Regions from separate parts of the Pseudoalteromonas sp. OF5H-5 genome, predicted to be linked through region 1. Evidence: predicted binding sites of a transcription regulator. Region 1 holds the regulator's gene; each other region holds the start of a gene.
The links. The regulator sigma-54, encoded in region 1, starts transcription at its own class of promoters, with help from an activator protein. The targets are predictions, from matches to a motif close to GTTGGCACGNNNNTNGNNT.
Positions count from the first base shown of each region.

Region 2: the regulator sigma-54 is predicted to act here: its motif matches at 3,009-3,027, upstream of L1271_RS00400 (P-II family nitrogen regulator).
Region 3: the regulator sigma-54 is predicted to act here: its motif matches at 1,590-1,608, upstream of L1271_RS21655 (YggN family protein).
Region 4: the regulator sigma-54 is predicted to act here: its motif matches at 1,884-1,902, upstream of L1271_RS13885 (LPP20 family lipoprotein).

Region 1 is NZ_JAKGBF010000002.1:41,773-47,367, forward strand. It holds gene mgtE (magnesium transporter) at 1-501, opposite strand, end outside; gene L1271_RS03050 (HPr family phosphocarrier protein) at 851-1,120, opposite strand; gene rapZ (RNase adapter RapZ) at 1,121-1,987, opposite strand; gene ptsN (PTS IIA-like nitrogen regulatory protein PtsN) at 1,980-2,438, opposite strand; gene hpf (ribosome hibernation promoting factor) at 2,440-2,727, opposite strand; gene L1271_RS03070 (RNA polymerase factor sigma-54) at 2,757-4,256, opposite strand; gene lptB (LPS export ABC transporter ATP-binding protein) at 4,303-5,028, opposite strand; gene lptA (lipopolysaccharide transport periplasmic protein LptA) at 5,028-5,570, opposite strand; gene lptC (LPS export ABC transporter periplasmic protein LptC) at 5,560-5,595, opposite strand, start outside.
Region 2 is NZ_JAKGBF010000001.1:85,584-91,178, forward strand. It holds gene L1271_RS00390 (S10 family peptidase) at 1-1,373, opposite strand, end outside; gene L1271_RS00395 (GGDEF domain-containing response regulator) at 1,650-2,879, shown strand; gene L1271_RS00400 (P-II family nitrogen regulator) at 3,069-3,407, shown strand; gene L1271_RS00405 (ammonium transporter) at 3,421-4,650, shown strand; gene mrcB (penicillin-binding protein 1B) at 4,812-5,595, shown strand, end outside.
Region 3 is NZ_JAKGBF010000021.1:14,176-19,770, forward strand. It holds gene L1271_RS21650 (aminotransferase-like domain-containing protein) at 1-730, shown strand, start outside; gene L1271_RS21655 (YggN family protein) at 769-1,554, opposite strand; gene L1271_RS21660 (PA3496 family putative envelope integrity protein) at 1,843-2,028, shown strand; gene L1271_RS21665 (c-type cytochrome) at 2,207-2,653, opposite strand; gene L1271_RS21670 (DUF2721 domain-containing protein) at 2,755-3,219, opposite strand; gene L1271_RS21675 (TlpA family protein disulfide reductase) at 3,232-3,744, opposite strand; gene L1271_RS21680 (YqaA family protein) at 3,851-4,279, shown strand; gene folX (dihydroneopterin triphosphate 2'-epimerase) at 4,324-4,686, opposite strand; gene folE (GTP cyclohydrolase I FolE) at 4,694-5,248, opposite strand; gene folM (dihydromonapterin reductase) at 5,255-5,595, opposite strand, start outside.
Region 4 is NZ_JAKGBF010000008.1:222,192-227,786, reverse strand. It holds gene L1271_RS13900 (FlgO family outer membrane protein) at 1-116, shown strand, start outside; tRNA gene L1271_RS13895 (tRNA-Arg) at 450-524, shown strand; gene L1271_RS13890 (flagellar assembly protein T N-terminal domain-containing protein) at 632-1,828, opposite strand; gene L1271_RS13885 (LPP20 family lipoprotein) at 2,033-2,509, shown strand; gene flgN (flagellar protein FlgN) at 2,584-3,012, opposite strand; gene flgM (flagellar biosynthesis anti-sigma factor FlgM) at 3,005-3,328, opposite strand; gene flgA (flagellar basal body P-ring formation chaperone FlgA) at 3,401-4,108, opposite strand; gene L1271_RS13865 (chemotaxis protein CheV) at 4,249-5,181, shown strand; gene L1271_RS13860 (CheR family methyltransferase) at 5,197-5,595, shown strand, end outside.

The DNA of each region.
Region 1 (5,595 bases):
GCCTTTAAGACGTAGATATCTAAATACAACTTCCAAGGTAACATCGGGTCGAATAGTTACCGTGTCGGTGCTCATTAGCGCACCGGCAGAGTGTTCCTTGTAGGACAAAGCTTGTGTCGCACGTTCTCTATCTTGGCTATCCATCGCTCCGATAACGTCTTTGTAGACGGTATCAGGCAGGCTTCTTAGGACATCACCAAGGTCATCGTCGTCCATGTCTTCTGTAGCGGCGGCGATTAGCTCAGGTTCCATCTGGGCGATGATCCCAAGTCTTACGTCCTCTGACAGTTCCTCTAAGACATCCCCTTGGATATCTGGGTCAACAAGCTGCCACAGCATAGAGCGAATTTTATGAGGGGATGATTCTAAAAGCAGTGCAGTGTCACAAGGTGCTGTTTCTGCGAGCATACGCCTAACTTGAACAAACTGACCACTGTTTAAGGCGTTAGTTACCTTTTGGAGTTGTTCCAGTGTGTAGTCTTGTTCAAATACTTCAGGCATAGGCATCCTTTTTGATATTAATGGTGGTTAACGTGATTAAGTTAACCCTATTCATTTATTTTATCGCAGAAATCAATTTCTTAATTTGAATTTTATTCGTGTTGTTTCTGCTGGTGGGTTGCTATCGTTAATATACGTTAAAGGTGTACGCAACGATAAAGTAGGATTTTCCGGCAACTAGCTTTACTGCACGAAAGAAACCTAAATTGGTATTACAGTGTAACTCAGTTTATTAGGAACTACCAAGGTTTACGCTTAATTATGAGAGACTTATTAGACCACTTTGGTTACGGAGGAGGGGGAGATTAGCAGGGAGTAAATGAATCAGGCCTTATTGTTTTACTGACGATTACTCGGATTCATTAAACTTATTTTCTATCAGTCCGCCAATGGCGTCTAGTGCATACTGAGCATCAGGACCTTCACAAACCACTCGGACTTCTTTCCCTTGGCTGCTTTCAAGTAACAACAGCGCTAGTACGCTGTCAGCAGCAGCACTTTTGTCTCCTTGATATAAGGTCACTTCGGCATCAAATTGGGTTGCTAATTGCGCAAGAACCGTCGCTGCTCGAGCGTGCAGGCCGAGTTTGTTTTGGATTAAAAACGTATCTTCTAACATTTAACCCTCTTGCTCTCGGTGACGAATTTTGACGTTGGGATGGGTTTTAGCAAAACGTTCACCAATGGTTTGCGCTAAGTATACCGAGCGATGTTGCCCACCTGTACATCCTATTGCGATCGTTAGATAACTGCGATTGTTACGCTCTAAGTGTGGTAACCAAGTTTGTACGAAGGTTTGGATCTGCCAAGTAAACTTTTGCACGATGCTGTGACTCGACAAATAGTCTTTGACTGGCTGATCTAAGCCAGTTAGCGGCTTAAGCTCAGGCTCCCAATGTGGGTTGGGTAAAAAGCGCGCATCAAAAACGTAATCCGCTTGTTTTGGGATGCCGTGTTTAAAGCCGAAAGATTCAAAGGTAATAATGAGTTGTTTGTCTTTTTTACCTAAGATTTTTTCGCGGATATCTTCTGCAAGTTGATGAACGCTCAGGCCTGTAGTATCAATGAGAAAATCGGCGCGAGTGATCAGCACGTCTAACAATTCCCGTTCTTTCTTTATCGCAACATCTAATGGAAGATTATGCAGTGAAAGAGGGTGCAAACGGCGTGTTTCTGAGAAGCGCTTTATCAGGGTTTGATCGTCACTGTCTAAATAAAACAGGGTAGGTTTGGCAAAGCCTGGTAAGTATTCAAGAATGTCATTAAACTCGTCCTGTTCTTTAGGTAAGTTTCTAACATCAATACTGACTGCAATTTTATTATAATTGTCCGAAACACTGCGGACTAAAGACGGCAGCAAATTGACCGGAATGTTATCCACACAATAGTAGCCTAAGTCTTCCAATACTCGAAGCGCTACAGATTTACCAGAGCCTGAGCGGCCACTGATAATGATAAGCTCGAGTCCTTTTTCTTCATCACTCATCAAGTTCACCTTGGATCACTGCATATAACTCATCATCACTTTTTGCTTGCCTAAGCATTTTGCAAAAAGACTTGTCTTTGAGTGTATCAGCAATCGCCGCTAAGGTCTTCAGGTGTTGTTGATTATCACCTTCAGGTACGATGAACGCGACAAAAATATCGACAGGCTGCTTATCTATGGCTTCAAACTGGATCCCTTGCTCGCTGACAAGCACCATAGCAAGGATTTTATCCAAACCTTCAAGTCGACCATGGGGAATGGCAATGCCTTTACCGATCCCTGTGCTGCCTAATTTCTCTCGCGCCATTAAGGCGTCCAAGATAGCATGCTGACTGGTATTTGGAATTTGGCTATGAGCCAGTTCGCTGATGTATTCTAAAATACGTTTTTTGCTATTAAAAAGGACCGCAGCTTTACTGCAGTCCTTGTTCACTAATTCACTTAATTTCATCTTAGTGTCGAGTGAGCTTCTCTTTGTGTTTAATAACTTGACGATCTAGCTTGTCGATAAGGCCATCAATTGCGGCATACATATCTTGATGCTCTGTTGATGCAAATAGCTCGCCGCCGTTTACGTGTAATGTTGCTTCTGCTTTTTGTACTAGTTTCTCGACATCAAGGATCACATGCACATTATTGATATGATCAAAGTGCCTTTCTAGCTTCGCAAACTTGTTGGTGACATAGTCTCTTAATGAGTCAGTAATTTCTACATGGCGACCAGTTAGATTTAGTTGCATAAGCATTTTTCCTTCTTGGGTTTTACGTCTTATATCAAGCTTTTACGCTGATTTGACGGTGGAATGGCTAGGGATTCACGATATTTTGCAATCGTACGTCTCGCTACCTTAATTCCTTGCTCAGCTAAGATATCTGCAATTTTGCTGTCACTCAATGGCTTCGCGGTATTCTCTGCAGCTATCAGCTTTTTGATAAGTGCTCTAATTGCTGTAGAAGAGCACTCACCTCCATTTTCCGTACTTACATGGCTAGAGAAGAAATACTTCAGCTCAAATATTCCCCGAGGTGTATGCATGTATTTTTGTGTTGTCACACGGGAAATTGTGGACTCATGCATCTCAACCATTTCAGCAACATCATTTAGCACCATAGGGCGCATTGCTTCGGGGCCATGTTCAAAGAATGCCTGTTGTTGTTGCACAATGCAATTGGTAACTTTTAATAAAGTATCATTTCGGCTTTCTAAGCTTTTAATAAACCACTTTGCTTCTTGTAAATGTGAGCGAATAAACTGACTATCCGTACTGGATTTCGCCGTTCTAGACATCGCAGCGTAATGGTCATTTACTCTTATTTTAGGCATAGCATCAGGATTTAGCTCTACGACCCAACGACCTTTTACTTTTTTCACCGATACGTCAGGGATCACATATTCAGGCTCTTCATGAATAATGCTTGCCGCAGGCTTTGGGTTAAGGCTATGTATTAACGTCATGACCTCTTTGAGATCGGCTTCTTTAAGGCGCGTTTTCTTAGCCAAAGTTCGATAGTCACGGCTGGCAAGCAAGTCGATATGCTCTGTCAGGATCATTTTTGTTTCGGCAATCCATGGGGTATCTGGGGCGAATTGGTTTAGCTGAATGCATAAGCATTCTTGTAAACTACGCGCTGCGATACCGACAGGGTCAAAAAGCTGAATGCGTTTGAGTACGGCTTCGACTTCATCTAGCTCAATAGGCTCTTCGCTATTCTCGTCATTAATGCTTTCTAAAATGTCTTCGCAAGACAGTGTTAGAATGCCTGACAGGTCGACCGCTTCAATAATCGCAATCGCAATAGCTCTATCTGTTGGACTAAATGGTGTCAGTTCGAGTTGCCACATGAGATAATCGTGGAGAGATTCAGAGGTTTCCCCTTGATAAACATTATCGTCATCGGGAAGTGGACCTGAGCTTGCAGCAGGCGCTGCACTCATATACTCGTCCCAAGTGACATCCATGGCAAGGTCATCGCTCACAGTGTCTTTGCTCATGGCGGTATCTGAGTCTATCTCATAGTCACTAACCTGCGTTTCATCGGCTGAATCTTGATTGTCGTCAGCACGGCTCTTTTCTTGGCTGTGTTGGTCAGCGTTTTCGCCGTCAGTATTATCACCTTCTTCCACTTCCAACAATGGATTGCTGTCTAATGCTTCTTGTATTTCTTGTTGCAGATCCAATGTACTAAGCTGCAGCAAGCGAATGGCTTGTTGCAGTTGCGGAGTCATTGTAAGTTGCTGCCCCATGCGCAGCTGTAATGATTGCCTCATGTATCTCTAACAATCCTTTTTAACAGTTATTAATACTACGTCTTAACTATAGCTTGAATTGTTCGCCTAGGTAGACATCTCTTACGGTTTGATCTGCCAAAACATGTTCTGGCGTGCCTGCAGCGATTAACTCACCATGTGAAACGATGTAGGCCTTTTCACATACGTCCAGTGTTTCTCTAACGTTATGATCGGTGATAAGCACACCGATACCACGGTTTTTTAGGTGCTCTATGATTGTCTTTATATCTAACACCGAAATAGGATCAACACCAGCAAAAGGTTCATCTAACAGGATAAACTTAGGGTTTGCGGCTAAAGCACGAGCAATTTCGACTCGTCTTCTTTCGCCTCCCGACAATGCCATGCCCTGTGAGTCGCGAATGTGTTGAATATTAAACTCATCCAGTAACTCGTTTAGTTCAGCTTCTCTTTCAACTTTAGATAAGTCTTTTCGAGTTTCTAAAATCGCCATCAAATTTTGATAGACCGTGAGTTTTCTAAAGATTGAAGACTCTTGCGGTAGATAGCCAATACCAAGTCGTGCACGGCTGTGCATCGGTAACAAAGTGATATCTTCGTCATCAATCTGAATATAGCCTTTGTCGCTTGGTACTAACCCTACAATCATGTAGAACGTAGTGGTTTTACCTGCACCATTTGGTCCTAATAAGCCTACAATACTGCCAGCCTGAACACTTAAACCAACATTTTTGACGACCTGACGACCCTTATAACTCTTTGCTAGACCAGTTGCTTTGAGCTCGCTCATTAATTGTTACCTTCTTCCTGCGCTTTTTTCTCTTTAGCGTCTTTTTTGTCATCAACAGGAACAAGGATGGTTCTTACTCGAGAGTCTTCTTGGTCTGAGCGCTCAGCGCTGATCAATTGCTTTTCAATGTCATAGGTGATGACTTGAGCATTGATTTTTTGCCCAGTTTGATTGATTTCAGCATCACCAGAAATCACTAGGGTTCCCTTCGCTACGTCGTAACGGATTTCATTTGCTTTGGCTTCTAGCAAGTTGCCATCGGGTTGACGTTCGCTAAAAGTGGCAGGGCTGCCAGTTGCCACAAGCAGTTGCTTGTTAATGCCAAGTTCCGCGCGACGGTGGACCTCTAGGCGATCGGCATTTATCTTTCTGTTGCCATGAATAATAACAACATTCTGTTCAAAAATACCGATGTTGCTTTGCAGTTGAGCTTGCTGACGGCCAGCATCAATAATGACTTCATTTTGTTCTGCAGCAATTGCTAGAGTAGAACTTGCAAGCAAGCCGATGAAAACTAGTTTGTTAATGATTTTACTGGTCATAATAAATTGTCTTTGTGTGGTTGAT
Region 2 (5,595 bases), on a different contig from region 1:
CGCATTTTTCCGCTCGGATCGAGTTGCCACATATTGTACTTGGCATCAAAGTAATTCGTTGCGCCATCGTAGTAGCCAGACTGGATCATCACGTTTAGGTAAGGGTTTTGTGCCATCGCTAATCGTAATTGTTCACCGACATTATTATCGCTGCTATCCCAAGGGTGAACTGAACCAAACATATTATATTTTACATCGGTTTTATAGTTGAGTTCTGTAGCGAAGTAATGATTAATCGCTGGCGTAAATGAGTGCAACCAAGAGGTCAGCTCAGGCCAATAATCAGGGCGAGAACCAGCGTCTCTTTTATCAATACCAAGATAGCGTGAGTCCAACCGACCTAGGGTATAGCCACGCTCACGCAATAGCTCTTTCCAAAATGCCGCAGTAGGAATATCTAGGTTGTTTTGAGCTACAAAGCGCTCGCTTAAGCCACTATATTTAGCAACGGCCTGTGTCACACTTTGCTTTTCTTGGGCACTGATAAATGCGCCTTTGGCGAGTGCGGGAAGATACTGATCAACCGTATATTGTTCAACCTCTGCAAGTACTTCGAGTAAATCTTTATTTTGCAATTCAGAAGACAGCGCTTTGTGGTACCAAGCGGCGGCAGCGTAATACGGTAAACGGTTTGCCACTTCAACCGGACCTTCTCGTTTAATGCCGATTTCTGTAGGAGATACCAACACCACGCCATTGAGATAAAGCCACTGATTGTTTTGCATCGCGTGCGCAAGACCTGACACTCGAGTCGTGCCGTAGCTCTCACCAATCAGGTACTTAGGAGAAAGCATACGCTCATTGCGATGAATAAATGTATTGAGCCATTCGGCTAAGTACTTCACGTCCGCGTTGACGCCAAAAAACATCTTTGTTTGTTCGGCTTTACTCGGATATTTACCTTCAGCATTTTTGAGTACGCGAGAATAACCTGTGTTGACTGGGTTTACATAAACAATATCGGCAACATCTAGCACTGAATATGGGTTGTCTTTCAAGCCGTAAGGTTGCAGTGGATATCCTTCGTCATCAATTTTTAATACTCTTGGGCCAGTATAGGCAATGTGCATCCACACGGAAGCAGAGCCCGGACCACCGTTAAATGAGATCAGCAGCGGACGTTTGCTCATATCTTTGATTTTTGTGCGCTTGTAGTAGGTGTAATGCAACGTTGCAACTGCGTCGCCGTTTTCATTCCACACCGGCTGCGTGCCTGTTGTCGCGGTGTAGTTAATACGTTCACCTTTTATTTCGGCTCTATGCTCAGTTGTTATTTTATGATCTATCTCAATTGCGCGGTTGTGCTCCTCAGCTATGCTTGGTGCTGAGAGTAGGGCACAACTCACGAGCAATAGTGGTAGTAGTTTTTTCATTGCTTCCTCGGTATTGCATTAGGTATGTCTGCATTAAAGAAGTATTTCATCTGAAATTCAAAGCCGTTGAGACAAACTCAACAAAAAAAACGGCAGGTTTGAAAAATAGGCTGTTGTAACCTCGTTTATCGAAAAGTAACGAATTTGAGCCGATTTGGTTTTTTTTAGTGCAAGATTCGCGTATATTTAATACTTAATTATGTAGTAATAAAGTATTTAGCCTCGTTAAATTCTTGTTTCACTGCGCTTCTCGTTGTACTTAAGAGATCTCAATCCATGCAAAGAATTTTAATTGTTGAAGACAGTAAAGTCGTACAACAGGTATTGCGACACCTTGCTGCTCAGCATCTAGATGTCGAAATCGATTTTGCTTGGTCCCTCAAGGAAAGTAAGGACTTCTTAGCACAGCACCAATATACATTGGCGCTGGTAGATTTAACGCTGCCCGATGCGATGGACGCAGAGGTCGTGCAGCTCACGCTTAGCCACAAAATACCCACCGTGGTGTTGACCTCAAAAATAGATGAATATAGCCGCCAGCAAATGCTTGAAATGGGTGTGGTGGATTATGTGATTAAAGATAACCGCGATTCATACCTATACGCGGTCAAGTTAGCATCTAGACTATTGAGAAACCAAGGTTGCAAGGCGCTGATCGCCGATGATTCTGTGATCAGTCGAGCGGTAATGAAGCAGATGCTTGAAAAGCAATTATTTACAGTGCTTGAGGCGCAAGATGGCGAACAGGCATTGGAGATGTTGCTATCTGACCATGAAATTAAGCTACTGCTGACGGACTTTGCGATGCCGACGATGGATGGCTTTGAGTTGGTAAAATCCGTTCGTAATAGTCGTGGACGAGATGAGTTGGCGATTATTGGTCTGTCTGGCGCAGGAAGTCATGGCTTGTCAGCAAAGTTTATCAAATACGGCGCCAATGACTTTTTGGCAAAACCTTTTATGAGTGAAGAGTTTCATTGTCGTATCATGCAGACGATGGAACAGCTCAATTTGATCGCAGAAATCAAAGAATATGCGCATCGAGACTATTTAACAGGGCTTTATAACCGCCGCTATTTTTGTCAGCAAGCAGAGCGTTTAATCAAGAACAAACCGAGCCAGCATATATTGGCATTGTTAGACCTCGATCACTTTAAGTCTATTAATGATCAATATGGTCATGAAAGCGGTGATGATGTACTTAAACAAGTTGCTGATTTACTGCGTAGTGCATTTGGTCACTATATTGTCGCACGTATTGGTGGGGAAGAGTTTGCTTTGCTTATTCCAAGCTCAGATATGAAGATGGCAAAGCACATGCTAGAAGACTTTAGAGAGCGCCTTGCACAGCAAGCATTCAAAATTCCTGAGGGTAAGCATTATTGCACCATCAGTATTGGCCTCGCGGCTTGCCAATCAAAGAGTTTAAGCGAAGTAATGCGCAAGGCAGATAAGGCGCTCTACAAAGCGAAGGACAAACAACGAAATTGCGTTATCGCGCATTAGCTTTTCGTTATTTGAGTGTTTATGCACCAACTCAGTTCAGGCTTAATATCAATGCACCTAGATGGTGCATTTTTTATGCGTGAAATTCCACCTCCCACTTTAATTCATTGTTAATTAAGGAATAAAAAATTTGGCATAAAGGTTGGATTACTGCATACAACAGGATCAACTGTCCTAAGGGGACTCAGCATGAAAATGATAAGTGCAATAATAAAACCATTTAAGCTTGATGAGGTACGTGAAGCGTTAGCCGATCTAGGGATTGAAGGCATGACGGTTGTTGACGTTAAAGGGTTTGGACGTCAGCGCGGTCATACCGAACTGTATCGCGGTGCAGAATATCAAGTCGATTTCATTCCAAAAATAAAAATAGAAATTGCGACGTTAAGCGAAAACGCCGAGCGCGTTGTGGAAACGGTTACAAAGGCTGCGTTCACTGGAAAAATTGGTGACGGAAAAATCTTTGTTTACGACTTAGACCAAGTTGTTCGGATCCGTACCGGCGAACTTGATGAAGAAGCCATTTAAGGGGAGCCGAACAATGGAAAATACAATAATAGAACTAAAATTTTCATTAAATACCTTTTACTTTTTGATCTCTGGTGTCTTAGTTATGTGGATGGCTGCCGGATTCGCTATGCTTGAAGCGGGATTAGTACGCTCAAAAAATACCACTGAAATCCTTACCAAGAACGTCGCACTGTACGCCATTGCTTGTACTATGTATCTGCTTATTGGTTACAACATCATGTATGTCGATAATGCCGAAGGTGGGGTTTTACCAAGTCTCGGTGCGCTCATTGGCAGTGCTGCTGATGATGCCGACCATGCACTGCAATCCGACTTTTTCTTCCAAGTGGTATTTGTTGCAACGGCTATGTCAATTGTCTCTGGCGCTGTTGCCGAGCGTATGAAATTGTGGGCGTTTTTAGCATTTTGTGTGGTGTTAACTGGTTTTATCTACCCGTTAGAAGGCTATTGGACGTGGGGTGGTGGTTTCTTATCTGAGCTTGGCTTTGTTGACTTTGCCGGTTCAGCCATTGTGCATGGTGCCGGTGCTGCTGCGGCACTAGCGGGTGTTCTGTTACTTGGTGCGCGCAAAGGAAAATATGGCAAAAATGGTGAGGTTTACCCAATTCCTGGTTCCAACATGCCACTGGCGACACTAGGCACCTTTATTTTGTGGATGGGATGGTTTGGCTTTAACGGTGGCTCTCAACTGTTCCTTGCCGACAAAGAAAATGCCATCGCGGTCAGCCAAATCATGCTAAATACCAATGCGGCGGCGGCGGCAGGTGCGGTTGCTGCACTGTTGGTGTGTAAATTAATGTGGGGCAAGGCGGATTTAACTATGGTACTTAATGGTGCGCTAGCAGGTCTGGTGACTATTACCGCTGAGCCTGCCTCTCCAACACCTGTATTAGCGCTTATTCTCGGTGCCATAGGCGGTGCATTGGTGGTGTTTAGTATCGTTGCGCTAGATAAGGCAAAAATTGATGATCCTGTCGGTGCTATCTCTGTTCACGGTATATGTGGTGCGCTAGGTGTGATGATGGTGCCATTTTCAAACTCAGACGCTACTTTCCAAGGTCAGGCTGTGGGACTTATCACTATTTTAGGTTTTGTTTTCATTGCTTCTTATATTGTCTGGAGTGTATTGAAAGCGAGCATGGGGATCCGCGTTGGCGAAGAAGAAGAACTAAGCGGTATGGATCAACATGATTGCGGCGTAGATGCCTATCCCGAGTTCGTGACAGTTCGCGGACAATAATACCAATTTGGCTCTCAGTCAATATTGTAAAGTTCTCGTTGTCTAAACAAAGTGAGTCCAACAGGGCTCACTTTTCTTTATATATATTATTCTACTTTCAGCAGTTGTTAATTTAGGTTACCCTACCATCTTGCGATTCATTTTTTAGTTTTACTTGGGTCATGACGGATAAAAAGAAACGAAAACCTGCCAACAAATCAAACGTCAAAGCGAACACTTCGCGTAAAAACAATACCCAGCAAAACGGTTCTAAGATGCAAAGAGTTAAAAGCCGTGTACTGAGCACGTTGTGGTCTTTCTTTTGGAAAGGGACTATTGCGGCGATATTCCTTGTTGCAATTTATATCATCTACTTAGACGCCAAAATAAGCCGGCAGTTTGAGGGCAATAAGTGGGAACTTCCCGTTCAGGTTTATGCCAGATCGATGCAGTTTTTCCCCGATCAATTCCTTAATGAGGATGAAGTGCTGTGGGAACTGAAGCGGCTTAACTATTCTCGTGTAAATCGTATCAGCCGTACCGGTCAATATATCGTTCAAGGTCGCACAATCACCATCCATCGTCGCGCGTTCGAATTCTACGATGGCCCAGAAGTGGCGCGTATTTTTACGCTTAATTTTGCTGGTAAAAAGCTTGCCAATATTGTTGATAATCAAGGTCGGCGCTTAGCCGGCGCTCGCTTAGAGCCGGTGCAGATTGCTCGGATCGGCAATGAATCGCGCCAAGACAGAGAGTTTGTTCCGTTCGATAAATTCCCTAATATTTTAAAAGAAACACTGCTGGTGGTAGAAGATCGAGACTTTTACGAACATCATGGTGTTTCTGCGCTGTCTATTTTGCGTGCGCTGTATGCCAACATCAAAGCGGGGCGAACTGTGCAAGGTGGCAGTACGCTTACGCAACAGCTCGCAAAGAACTTTTATCTCACCAGAGATCGCACCTTAA
Region 3 (5,595 bases), on a different contig from region 1:
CCTTGAACGGGCACTTGAAAAGCATGATATTCGAGCGTGTGTGTTTTCTACCAGTATTAGTAACCCGCTTGGTAGTTTTATGCCTGATACGAGACGTGCGCAGCTGGTGGCGCTATTAGAGCAACGTGACGTGGTGTTGATAGAAGACGATGTGTATGGCGATTTATATTTTACCGAGCAGCGTGGCATTCCGGCACAAGCATTTAGCCAAAAGGGCTTAGTGATCACATGTGCGTCATTTTCAAAAACCGCAGCGCCTAGCTATCGGGTGGGTTGGATGGTCGCCAGTCAATTTAGTGCAAAAGCAAAGCGCATAAAACGTGCGTTGAGTTGCTCATCATCTTTAATGAATCAATGGGCACTAGCGGATTTTCTCAGCTCCGGAGGCTACGAGCGCCATTTAAAGTTGGTCCGTAAACGGTTAATTGAGAATCGAGACCGTATGATCCAAGCGGTGAATGTTGCATTTGGTAGTGAGGTAAGAGTCAGTCGCCCGCAAGGCGGTTGTGTGCTGTGGTTAGACTTAGGTAAGCACGTCGATGGTGCCTTGTTGTTCCAAAAAGCCCTGGAGTGTGGGATCAGTATTACGCCTGGTACGCTATTTAGTGCCAGCAAAAAGTATCAAAATTGTATACGTATCAGTTATGGCTTGCCGTGGGATGCGTCGGTAGAGCAAGCGATTAAAACGCTGGGGGAGCTGGCTGATGCACAAAGGAAAGGGTTGGCATAACGTACCCTTAATTAAATGTAAGTTATGCCAACGTCAGATTATTTAAATTTAAACAGTTGGTACTCTGACATGGCGGGGATAGACTTTGCGACAATGGCTTCGTTTTTCGCGATTTGTTCAAAGTCGCCACACAGTGCGTCGGCTTTTTTCTCAATAGATTCTGCCTGTTGTTCAACTTTGGTTTCGATTTGTGTTGCGAAGTTTTCCATACGTTGTTCAAAGCTGCTCATATCACCGTTTGCATCTGACATTTCGTTGCCAATCGCAACCAGTAAGCTACCTATCGATTGCATCATGGCACCTTGTACTGCGGTCTCGATTTTTTCTTCAAACTGATTATCAAAATTTTGGCCAAACTCATCAAAGGTTTGCTTGCCCATCACAAACGCACCTTGCTGATAAAACGTATTTTGCACTTCTGTTTCAAGATCATCGATCACAGCATGGATGCTATCTAAACTGGTTAAATTAAAGGTGTGTGCCACTTCATTAAGGGCGACGCCCGCTAGTTTTATGCCTTCAAAAGCAATATCAGCCACTTGTGGTAGGCGGCCTCTTAGTTCATCACCATATTGCGTGAGCATCGTTTTTTGCTGTGTATTAAGTGCGATGCGCTCGCCATTGAGTGTCAGCTCGCCAAGGTTGTTGATCTCAGCTGTTTTGTTTTTGGCCGTTGTGATCACCAAGTTATCAGGTGTGATCCTAACGTCATTCTGAAATTCTACTTCACAATTGTCACCGCTAAATGTGATGTTATTTTTTTCGTGTGCAGCGACGGTGGTTGTCATCATTGTTGCTGCTGTTAGTAGTAAAATTTTATTCATGGTCGATCCTTATTGGCTCAGTTTCATGATTGTTGTTACAAGAACAGTGCCAAGTATAAACCCAAGTAAAATCAATATATTGTGTTATATTGTTGAAAGTTAATGTGCTCTAAAAGTGATGAAATTGACTAAAATATAGTTGTTTTTGTCAAAATGAATTAGGCGATAAAAAATTTTTATTGTAAGGATAAGAAACTCTCACTTTTCAGAATGACAATTTAGCGCTAAATAGTGATCTTGAGAGACGGCTCTCATTTTATTAATGACTATTTTATTTTGGAGTTAGTTGTGGGTAAGACATTCTCTTACGATGCGCTTGATGATGATTTTGCAGACGATGAATTTGAAAAGTTGGGTCGTAACCAACATGACAAGCAAAAGCGTAAAGTCAAAAGAAAGCTAGACGACTACTTAGAGCAAAAACGCCTACGTAGAAATCTAGGCGATGATGATTTCGACTATATTGATGACTGATCATTAAACGTTATCTACGAGTCTAGCACTGACAGTAATTCAATTTGGCTGTGTGATTAAGCAGGGCTGTGGGTTACTCAATGCGATGTCTGAGTTATTGTGTCGTTGGTGATAGCCAAGCAAGTGACGAGATATTCAGATAGTAAGCAGCCGCAAATATGCGGCTGTTTTGTTTTGATTAATCTTTAAAAGATTTATGGCAGTCTTTACAGCCTTTTGCCCAATCTTTAAATGCAGAAGCAATCAGCTTTTTGTCGCCAGAGTCAGCTGCAACAGCCAGTGCTTGAGCATACTCGGCAAATTGCTTGGCTTTACCATCGAACTCAGCTCTGTTTGACCAAACGGCTGGTAGGGCATCAGTATTGCCTTTGTCAGAACCGTCGATAAATGCTTCCCAAGGCATTTGCGATAATTGCGCAGCATTGTGAGCACGTTGTTTAAATACTTCGGCATCAAATGGTACTTTGCCTTTTAGCATGTCGCCCATATTGCCAATTTGGAAACGGATCAATTGGAAAGACGCTTTGCGGTATTCAATTGCATCATCAGCCGATTCAAACATAGTGTTAGCTTGCGCTGTTGCTGCAAGACAGCTAAATAGTGTGACGGTAAGTAGTTTCTTCATAGTAAACCCCTAATATTTTTCCCTATTTTCAATGTAAATTACAAATATAATCAAACAATTGCGATAAGTGCCCTGTGACGGAGGCAACTAGTTTTAAATAATCAACTCTCGATGTCTTTGAATATCATGCCCCTGCGCATACTGCGGGTGGCTAAAAAGATTTCTCCAAGCAAAGAGACAAACGCGCCAATAAGCAGCACCATAGCCGCGATAAAACAAGACGATAAAGTAATACCCAATGGCATACTGTACAAGTGGGACATGAACAGCAGCATAACCACTGCACACACAAGCAACGCACTGAGTACACTCATGCTAAATGCAACGTGAATAAAACGAGACCGTTTTAACAGTGCGCGCATTTCACGGCTAAAGTGCATTTTGAGTTCTTCATCTTGCGTGGTATTGATCTTGCGATCGAGTAAACGCGCCCTATCCGTGATCCGTGCTAAGCGGTTTGATAGTACCCCTAAGGTCGCAGCAATACCCGTAATTAAAAATACAGGGGCAACGGCGGTTTGGATAACTTTGGCCATCGTGAGAATGCTAACGACTTCTGGATTCATATAGTTACCTCGTTAATTCCAGTTTAGTTTTGATAAGGTGTTGGGTTGCTCACCGAGGAGGGTTTGCATCACTCGGTTGCGTTCATCAAGCAAGATGACTCTAGGAATGCCTTTGTTGGCATACGTGTTGTAGATATCTCGATTGGGATCGGCAACAAAATGGATGGGCAATTGCATGGTTTCGTTGAATTGCTCAAGTGTAGTGTTAGTTTCTTCTCGGCCAATAGCAACGATGGTTAACTCGGCCTGGGTGAGTAATTCAGATTGTTTTAGTTCACTCAATAAGCGTTGCGAATCGGAGCACCAAGTCGCGAATAAAATCACCAGCTTTTTGTGATTAGCATCGAACCTAATAGCTTGGTTTTTGATATCCGTAAATCGCAAATGTTTAAAGGAGTCGCCGGTGTGGATATAGGTCTGATAGCCATCGTCTGCCTGTGGTAGCGCTTCGTTTGAGGCCTTGCAGTCACTAAATCCGGTGGTGAGAACGGTACTAAGTAGTAACATTTTTATTGTTGTTTTCATGTCTATTCCTTGTTTCCGTGTCTGTGTTTTTGAACTCTTGCGCGCATTTCAGTATATTGCCCCACTTAGATGATTTCTTAAAGTCCAATTTCTTATAGCCGTTGATATGATTTACCTTTCTTTATTTGGGCTTGCTTTTATTGCCGCAACACTATTACCTGCGTCGTCGGAGCTGGCGCTGAGTGGGCTCGTTGTGAAACAACAAGGCGAACTGGTTTGGTTATGGCTGGCTGCGACAATGGGTAATTTACTTGGTAGCTGTGTGAACTACTATCTTGGTTGGTTTATCGCTAAGTGGCGAGATAAGCGCTGGTTTCCGGTTTCTCAACAGCAATATGATAAGGCTTGTGGACTATTTAATCGTTACGGTAAGTTTTCATTGCTATTTGCTTGGCTCCCCATAGTCGGAGATCCTTTGACTGTGGTAGCGGGGTCTCTACGAACCTCTTTTGGGTGGTTTTTTGTGTTAGTCGCGCTCGGTAAAGGCGCTCGTTATGCACTGGTGATTTACCTTGCCTTACAGATGATTTCTTAACACCAGAAGGCAAGGAAGTGAATATCAGAGTCTTATCGCTTAGTTTAGCTTCTGTACCAATCAAGCGTGAGTGACACTGAGTCAGCAAACCGTAAAGCGTGCGGTTTATCTACAGTGACTTTCGCATACGTCACGTCTCGATGCTGGTGACATTCTGCAAGTATGTCAGCCACTAATTTCTCAAGTAACAAAAAATGCCCTTCTTCTACTAGCGTGATGATTGCCTTGGTCACGGTTTTGTAGTTAAGCGCGTGAGCCACGTTATCATGATCTAAACATGCCGTATCCGCTGGGTAGTGAATCTCAATATTGATCACGACATCTTGCTTTTTCTCCCGCTCCTCGGGATTAAAACCAATAAAGGTACGTAGCCTTAAATTCGTCACCTTAATAATGGCATTCGACATAGCGTGCTTATCCTTTCACTAGCTGTAAAAATTCGTTGCGGGTTTTGGGGTCGCTTCTGAAGTTACCAAGCATGACAGACGTTCGCATACTAGAGTTTTGTTTTTCAACGCCACGCATCATCATACACATATGTTTGGCTTCAACGATCACGCCAACGCCTTTTGCACCGGTGACTTCCTCAACGGCCTTGGCGATTTGATGAGTTAGCTGCTCTTGGATTTGAAAACGTCGGGCAAACATATCAACAATGCGGGCAAATTTAGACAAGCCGAGCACTTTACCGTTAGGTATATAAGCGATGTGACAACGGCCAACGAAAGGCAGAAGGTGATGCTCACACATAGAGTACAACTCTATATCTTGGATCAGCACCATGTCATCGGCATCCGAGCTGAATACCGCGTTATTGGTGATTTCATCCAGTGTTTGACGGTAGCCCTGAGTCAGATATTCCATCGCTTTCGCTGCGCGCTTGGGTGTGTCTAATAATCCTTCGCGGTCTGCATCTTCACCCACGGCTTCAATAATCGTTTTATAACTCTGTTGTAATTTATCTTGCATAATGCGTTACCTCAAATGGCGACCACCGTCGATTTGTACCGTGCGTCCTGTCATATAGTTGCTAGAGAGTATCATGTCGACACTATTGATAACTTCTTTGCTACCAGGCTCAATTCCCATAATAGACTTTTTCAAGGTTTTTGCCTTGTACTCGTCACTATCGTCTTGATTAAAGATGATAAGAGAAGGTGCAATGCTATTCACTTTGATGTTAGGTGCAAACTTAGCGGCAAATGACCGAGTTAAGTTATCTAATGCAGCTTTACTTGCGGCATAGGCAATGTGTTTTGGACTGCCTTTTTCTACTACATAGTCAGTAATATGGATCACATCGCTGGCGTTATTGC
Region 4 (5,595 bases), on a different contig from region 1:
GAGGCGTGGAGGTAAATGCAAGATTGTTAGAGTTTAACACTAACTTAGTGATCGCAAGCACGGTGGTGACCATCCCGTATTTTATCCTTGATGATCAGGCAACCGCTGCAAGGTAGTACTTCAAATAGCGGTTTTTAGAAGAAAATACCGTTTAGGTTTTATTAAACGAAGAACTATCCTACTTCTTATTCACACCTCAAGTGAAGTAACTGATAGCGCAGTAGTGGGTCTTAACTGCTGCGTATTCACCTACTGAGCCAGCTCATTTATTACCGCGAATAAATTGACTATTAACCTTTAAAAGTTCATTAAGATCAGTATACTAAAGCGAAGTCACTGAGATGCAGTACAACAGAGAATCAACAATTCTCGACTTTCATTGGTATTAAGTACCGCAGATCCCGCTAGTGAAGGTCAAAAAAGGCGATTGTTATCTGACTTTAGAGATTGTCCCCATAGTTTAATGGATAAAACAAGGCCCTCCTAAGGCTTAGATGTAGGTTCGATTCCTACTGGGGACGCCATTGGTATCACTTTTGCGTGGAATTACCAAAGTAAATGGGCGGCGGAAGCATGATGTAGAGTGTGTAAAGTCGTCGAAAATCTTGTCTGCGTCATAGTAGTCTTAACCTTACAGTTCAAACTCATTTTCATTTTCTATTTGAATTTCAACCAAATCATTAATTTGCACATTGTGAAGTGGGCGATTACTGATATTTACCGCAATGGCGTTTTGCGCATTCACCTGGATCACTTGCAGTTTATTAATGGTTTTAATTTGATGCATAAATATTTTACCATCGACATTAGTCAGCGGATTACTATGCGCTACGTTAAGGATCTGGCCATTCTCTAAGCCATGCATGCGGCCCAAATTAATAACGACTTGTTCATCATCGATATGTAGGATTTTGCCGTTGGTTGGTAAGCAGGCCACCGCTGCGTTTAAATCAGTTGCGATTTGTATCAGCGTGGTTTGGATCTCATCAGCATAATCTGTCTGCCAAAAGCGCTCACTGTACACATCAATTAATTTGGTCTTCTTAAACGGCCACACGCCTTGAGTGGCATATTGCTTTTGCCACACCCTTTCATGAGAAAGTGCATCAAACAGCGCAAAGTCTACCTTGAAGCTTCTTAAATATTTATCACTTTGCCAAAATGCGAAGTCGCTATTAAGTTTATCGACACCTGCAATATCAGTAATTTGACTCAGTAATACAAATTGGCTGTTCGTATTTGCCGTAATGGTCTCGATTAGCTGTTCATTATAATCAAACCGCTGGCTGAAAAAGCGGTTAACATCTATGGTCTGTGCGAAATAAGGAACAGGTTCTAAGCTCAACTTTTGTTCAGACATTGTCTGGTATAGGCGCTCGCTCACCGCTTTATTTATGTCAAAAATTTGACCTAGTGTTGCTTGGTGTTTATTTTTTAACTGACTTTGTGTGACTGCAACCTGTTTGTCGTAAGCACTAGTAGGGCACTGAGCACTCTGTGGGGTAATATCGATATGTAATGTCACCTGCCATGAGTCACCAACTTTTGCTTCAGCAATTACGTTGGCACTTTGGATTTCAGCATTTGAGCGGATCTTAAGTTGATCTTGGGTGAGTACACCATCGGTGACGGTTTGCACACTACTCACCGAAGCGCCAGAAAACAGCAAAGCTTGTGTGATGGCGTCATTTACCGCCTTTCTTTTGGCTTTTTGATGGTCGCCATTTTTAACGTCAGCTATGCCGGTAACTTCAAACCATTCAGCATAAGCTGGATGAACCAAGGTGATACACAACAGTGATAGACTGGTCGCGAATTGCTTTTTCATGTTTAAATGCCCAGATCAAAAACTACTCTTCAACTCAGCAATACCTGTGCCAAATTTTGGCAAGGTTCGTGCATAATCATACATTATGAAAGTTAATTTTATTTCTTGCCAATACTCAATGAAACCACAACAACCCTTGCGAGACCAAGATGTTGGGGAAGTGCTTAATTTTGATTGGTATATATTGTAGCGGAGTGGGGTGAAATGCGTATCACTAATTCTATCAGTTCAGTTGTTATGGTTTGTTCGCTAGCAGGGCTCAGCGGCTGTTCAAGCCTCGTTGATAAGCATATTGAATATGAAACAGTGCAACCGGAAACTTTTCCTGTTTTACGGGCTGTGGGGTACGCTCCTTTGAGTGCTCAGCCGGGTAATACTGCGGGTGAGAAGCAGCTAATGGCAATTAAAGTGTCAAAATTAGAAGCGTATCGTGAATTGGCTGAGCAACTGTATGGCCAGAATTTGACATCCACTATTACGGTAAAAGGAGCGGTTGCGCAAAACGACGGTCTTAAGAGCCAAGTAAATGGACTTGTTCGTGGGGCTAAGGTGCTGAAAAGTTACGCAGTTGGTGATACTTACGCGACGGAGTTAGAGCTTGATATGAAACGCGTTTATGATTTGTATATTACTCAAGTCAAGCCGCAGAAAATTAAGAAGATATCTTATAGCTTTAAGTAAGCACTCATCATATATCGCTTACTTAATGCGCTTCACTTCGATTGTTCTTCAATACTAAAATACGACAGGCGTGGCTACGCCTTTAGGTTACGTACCAATTCACTGTCGCTACTTTTCACGCTGCCATCTTGACCATATGTAATTGAAGTTGGTGCTCCAATTAAGATCCCTTTTAGTTCACGTGTGCTTACATTAGCCTGATGAGCCGTTTTAGCATTGATTTCATTTTTGGTTTGGCACTCACTGAGTAGTGCTCGCACTTTAGCAACGAGCGGGGCTACTTCACTGCTTTCAAAGACGTGAGACTCAGTTTTTGACAATTCATTGTCGAGCTTTTGCAGTTTTGAAATGAGAGTTAGCTTTTCACGAGCGATTTCTTTTAAGTTGTCGCCACGCCGAGACGCGAGCTCGTCAAGCTCACGAGCCAGAAGCTGGGTCATCGCTTCTAGCGTCGAGATTTGTTCTGAAAGTTTGTGGTGGCAGAGCCGAACCAAATCATCCATATATTTCGAACTCAAATGCAGCTATGTTTTTGGCTAGTTTTTCCGCGTCAACTTGATACTTGCCTTCTGCAATCGCTTTTTTCAGTTCTTCGACTTTCTTGTCGTCAAAGCCTGATGACTGCTGCGCTTTTTCGTTGACCGTTTTCAGCTGTTGCGCTTGTGGAGTCAGGCTCACTGAATCCGCAGCTGCTTTCGGTGTAGCCGGTGATTTAACTGACGCACTATTAGCATCATTTCTTTGCAATTCAGCCTTCTGTTGCTTAACATTATTAGCAACGGATGTAGACTGATTCTGACCGTTAACTTGATTAACCATGATTGTAGACCCAATAAAATTATACTCTCAGCCTTGTTATCGGCGTTTAATAGTATTACTTTAGCAAATTTTTTATAAATTCACCTCTACTGTTTCCACTTCTATTACTCTAGCACGTAAGGTTTTGCCAGAGCGAGCGTTTTTAATATTAATAAGTTCACCACGGTTGCCATCTTGCTGCGCTTCTCCTTGAGTTTTGATCACAAGCCCACCTGATTTAGCAATAATCGTCACCGTATCGCCTTTGCAGACCATACAAATATGAGCCTGAGTAAAGGCTTGACCTTCTCTGATATTACGTTTGCTTCTACTGCCTATTAGTATCGACTTATCTTCTATATAGGAAACTCTACGAAAACGTTTCGGCTGATACTCTATTTTCACATCGTCGTCCTGAATAACACGGCCTTTTTCTAACATGGTCGCGCTAACTAAAATAGGGAAGAGGTGATCGATACGCACGTGGACGTATTGAGTCCAGCTGAGGGTATCGTTGCATCTAATTTGTACTGTCACTTGAGTGTCAAAAGGCGGAGTCATTGCTGTACTATATTGCAACGGCGATTGACAATCCCTTGCTGGAATTCTTGAATCAAGTGGTATAGCAGTTAGTGATAGCTGGCTGTCGGGATCTTGCTCTACATTTGGTTCAACAAATTCTATTGCGCTTTGTTCTAAAGTTTTGTTGTCATATTGCTGACAATAACCATAGTCAACGCCTATAAAATAAGCGAACAAACAAAAAAACTGAATGTAATGGGTTTTTTTTAACAAACTCATGATGTTTCGACTATGCTTATGGGGTGAAACAAGGTATAAAGATTCTGCTTTAATAACTGCACCTAATCAAGGGTGGTAAACCATATCAGAGTCGAAGCAAAGATCGTTCCGATTAGCGGTTTATACAGTAGGAGATTGAAATGGCAGGTATTTTAGACTCGGTTAACCAACGTACACAGCTGGTTGGACAAAACCGTCTCGAGCTATTACTTTTTCGACTTCAAGGTCGACAGCGCTTCGGCATTAACGTTTTCAAAGTCCGAGAAGTGCTTCAATGTCCAGCATTGACAAGCATGCCCAAGTCAAACCCTTTGATTCGAGGGGTTGCTCATATTCGAGGCCAAACAATATCCGTAATTGACATGTCACTTGCGGTTGGTGGGCCTCCTATTCAAGATATTCGCAATTGTTTTATTGTAATTGCGGAATACAACCGTTCAGTTCAAGGCTTTTTAGTCAGTGCGGTAGAACGCATTGTGAATATGAACTGGGAAAAAATAATGCCCCCGCCATCTGGGGCAGGCCGTTATTCCTATTTGACAGCGGTTACAGAAATTGAAAACGAGCTAGTTGAAATATTAGACGTAGAAAAGATCCTCAATGAAATTTGCCCGATCAACACGGAAGTCAGTGCTGACATTGTCTCTGATGGTGAAATGCAAAAAGATTTAGGCGAACGTATTGTCTTTATCGCTGATGACTCTGCGGTTGCTCGTAATCAGGTCAAACGTGCATTGGAGCCATTAGGTGTTCAGACTGAGCTGGCAAAGAATGGTAAAGAAGCACTTATCAGGCTTCGTGAAATTGCCGAAATGGACTGTCAAAATAATGTCACCGAGCGAGTTGGGCTATTGATTTCTGACGTTGAAATGCCAGAAATGGATGGTTATACGCTAACGGCTGAAATAAAAGCTGATCCAAAATTAGCGCCATTGCATGTGATACTCCATACTTCACTGAGTGGTGTATTTAATCAGGCCATGATTGAGAAGGTTGGCGCTGATGATTTTATTGCTAAGTTTAACCCAGATGAATTAGCTTCAGCGGTTAAAAAATGGGTTCATTGTGATTAAAGCTGGTGGTAGCACTTGGAAAATAAGCATTTAGAGCAAAAAGAGTACGACCAATTTAGAACCTTTTTGGAGCAACAGTGCGGTATTGTACTGGGTGACAATAAATTGTACTTGGTCAAAAGCCGACTCGCTCCTCTGATGGCTCGCTTTGGTGTGGAAACACTATCGTCTTTAGTAGCTAAAACACTCAGTCCCCATGAGCGGCAATTGCGTGCCGCTGTGGTGGATGCGATGACAACGAATGAAACACTTTGGTTTAGGGATACTTATCCGTTCGAGCTAATTAAATCGAAAATCTTACCAGAGTTTAAAGACTTGAGACGTCCAGTTAAGATTTGGTCGGCGGCAAGTTCATCAGGACAAGAGCCATATTCAATTGCGATGTCTGCGAGTGAATATGTGAGTAAAAGCCCA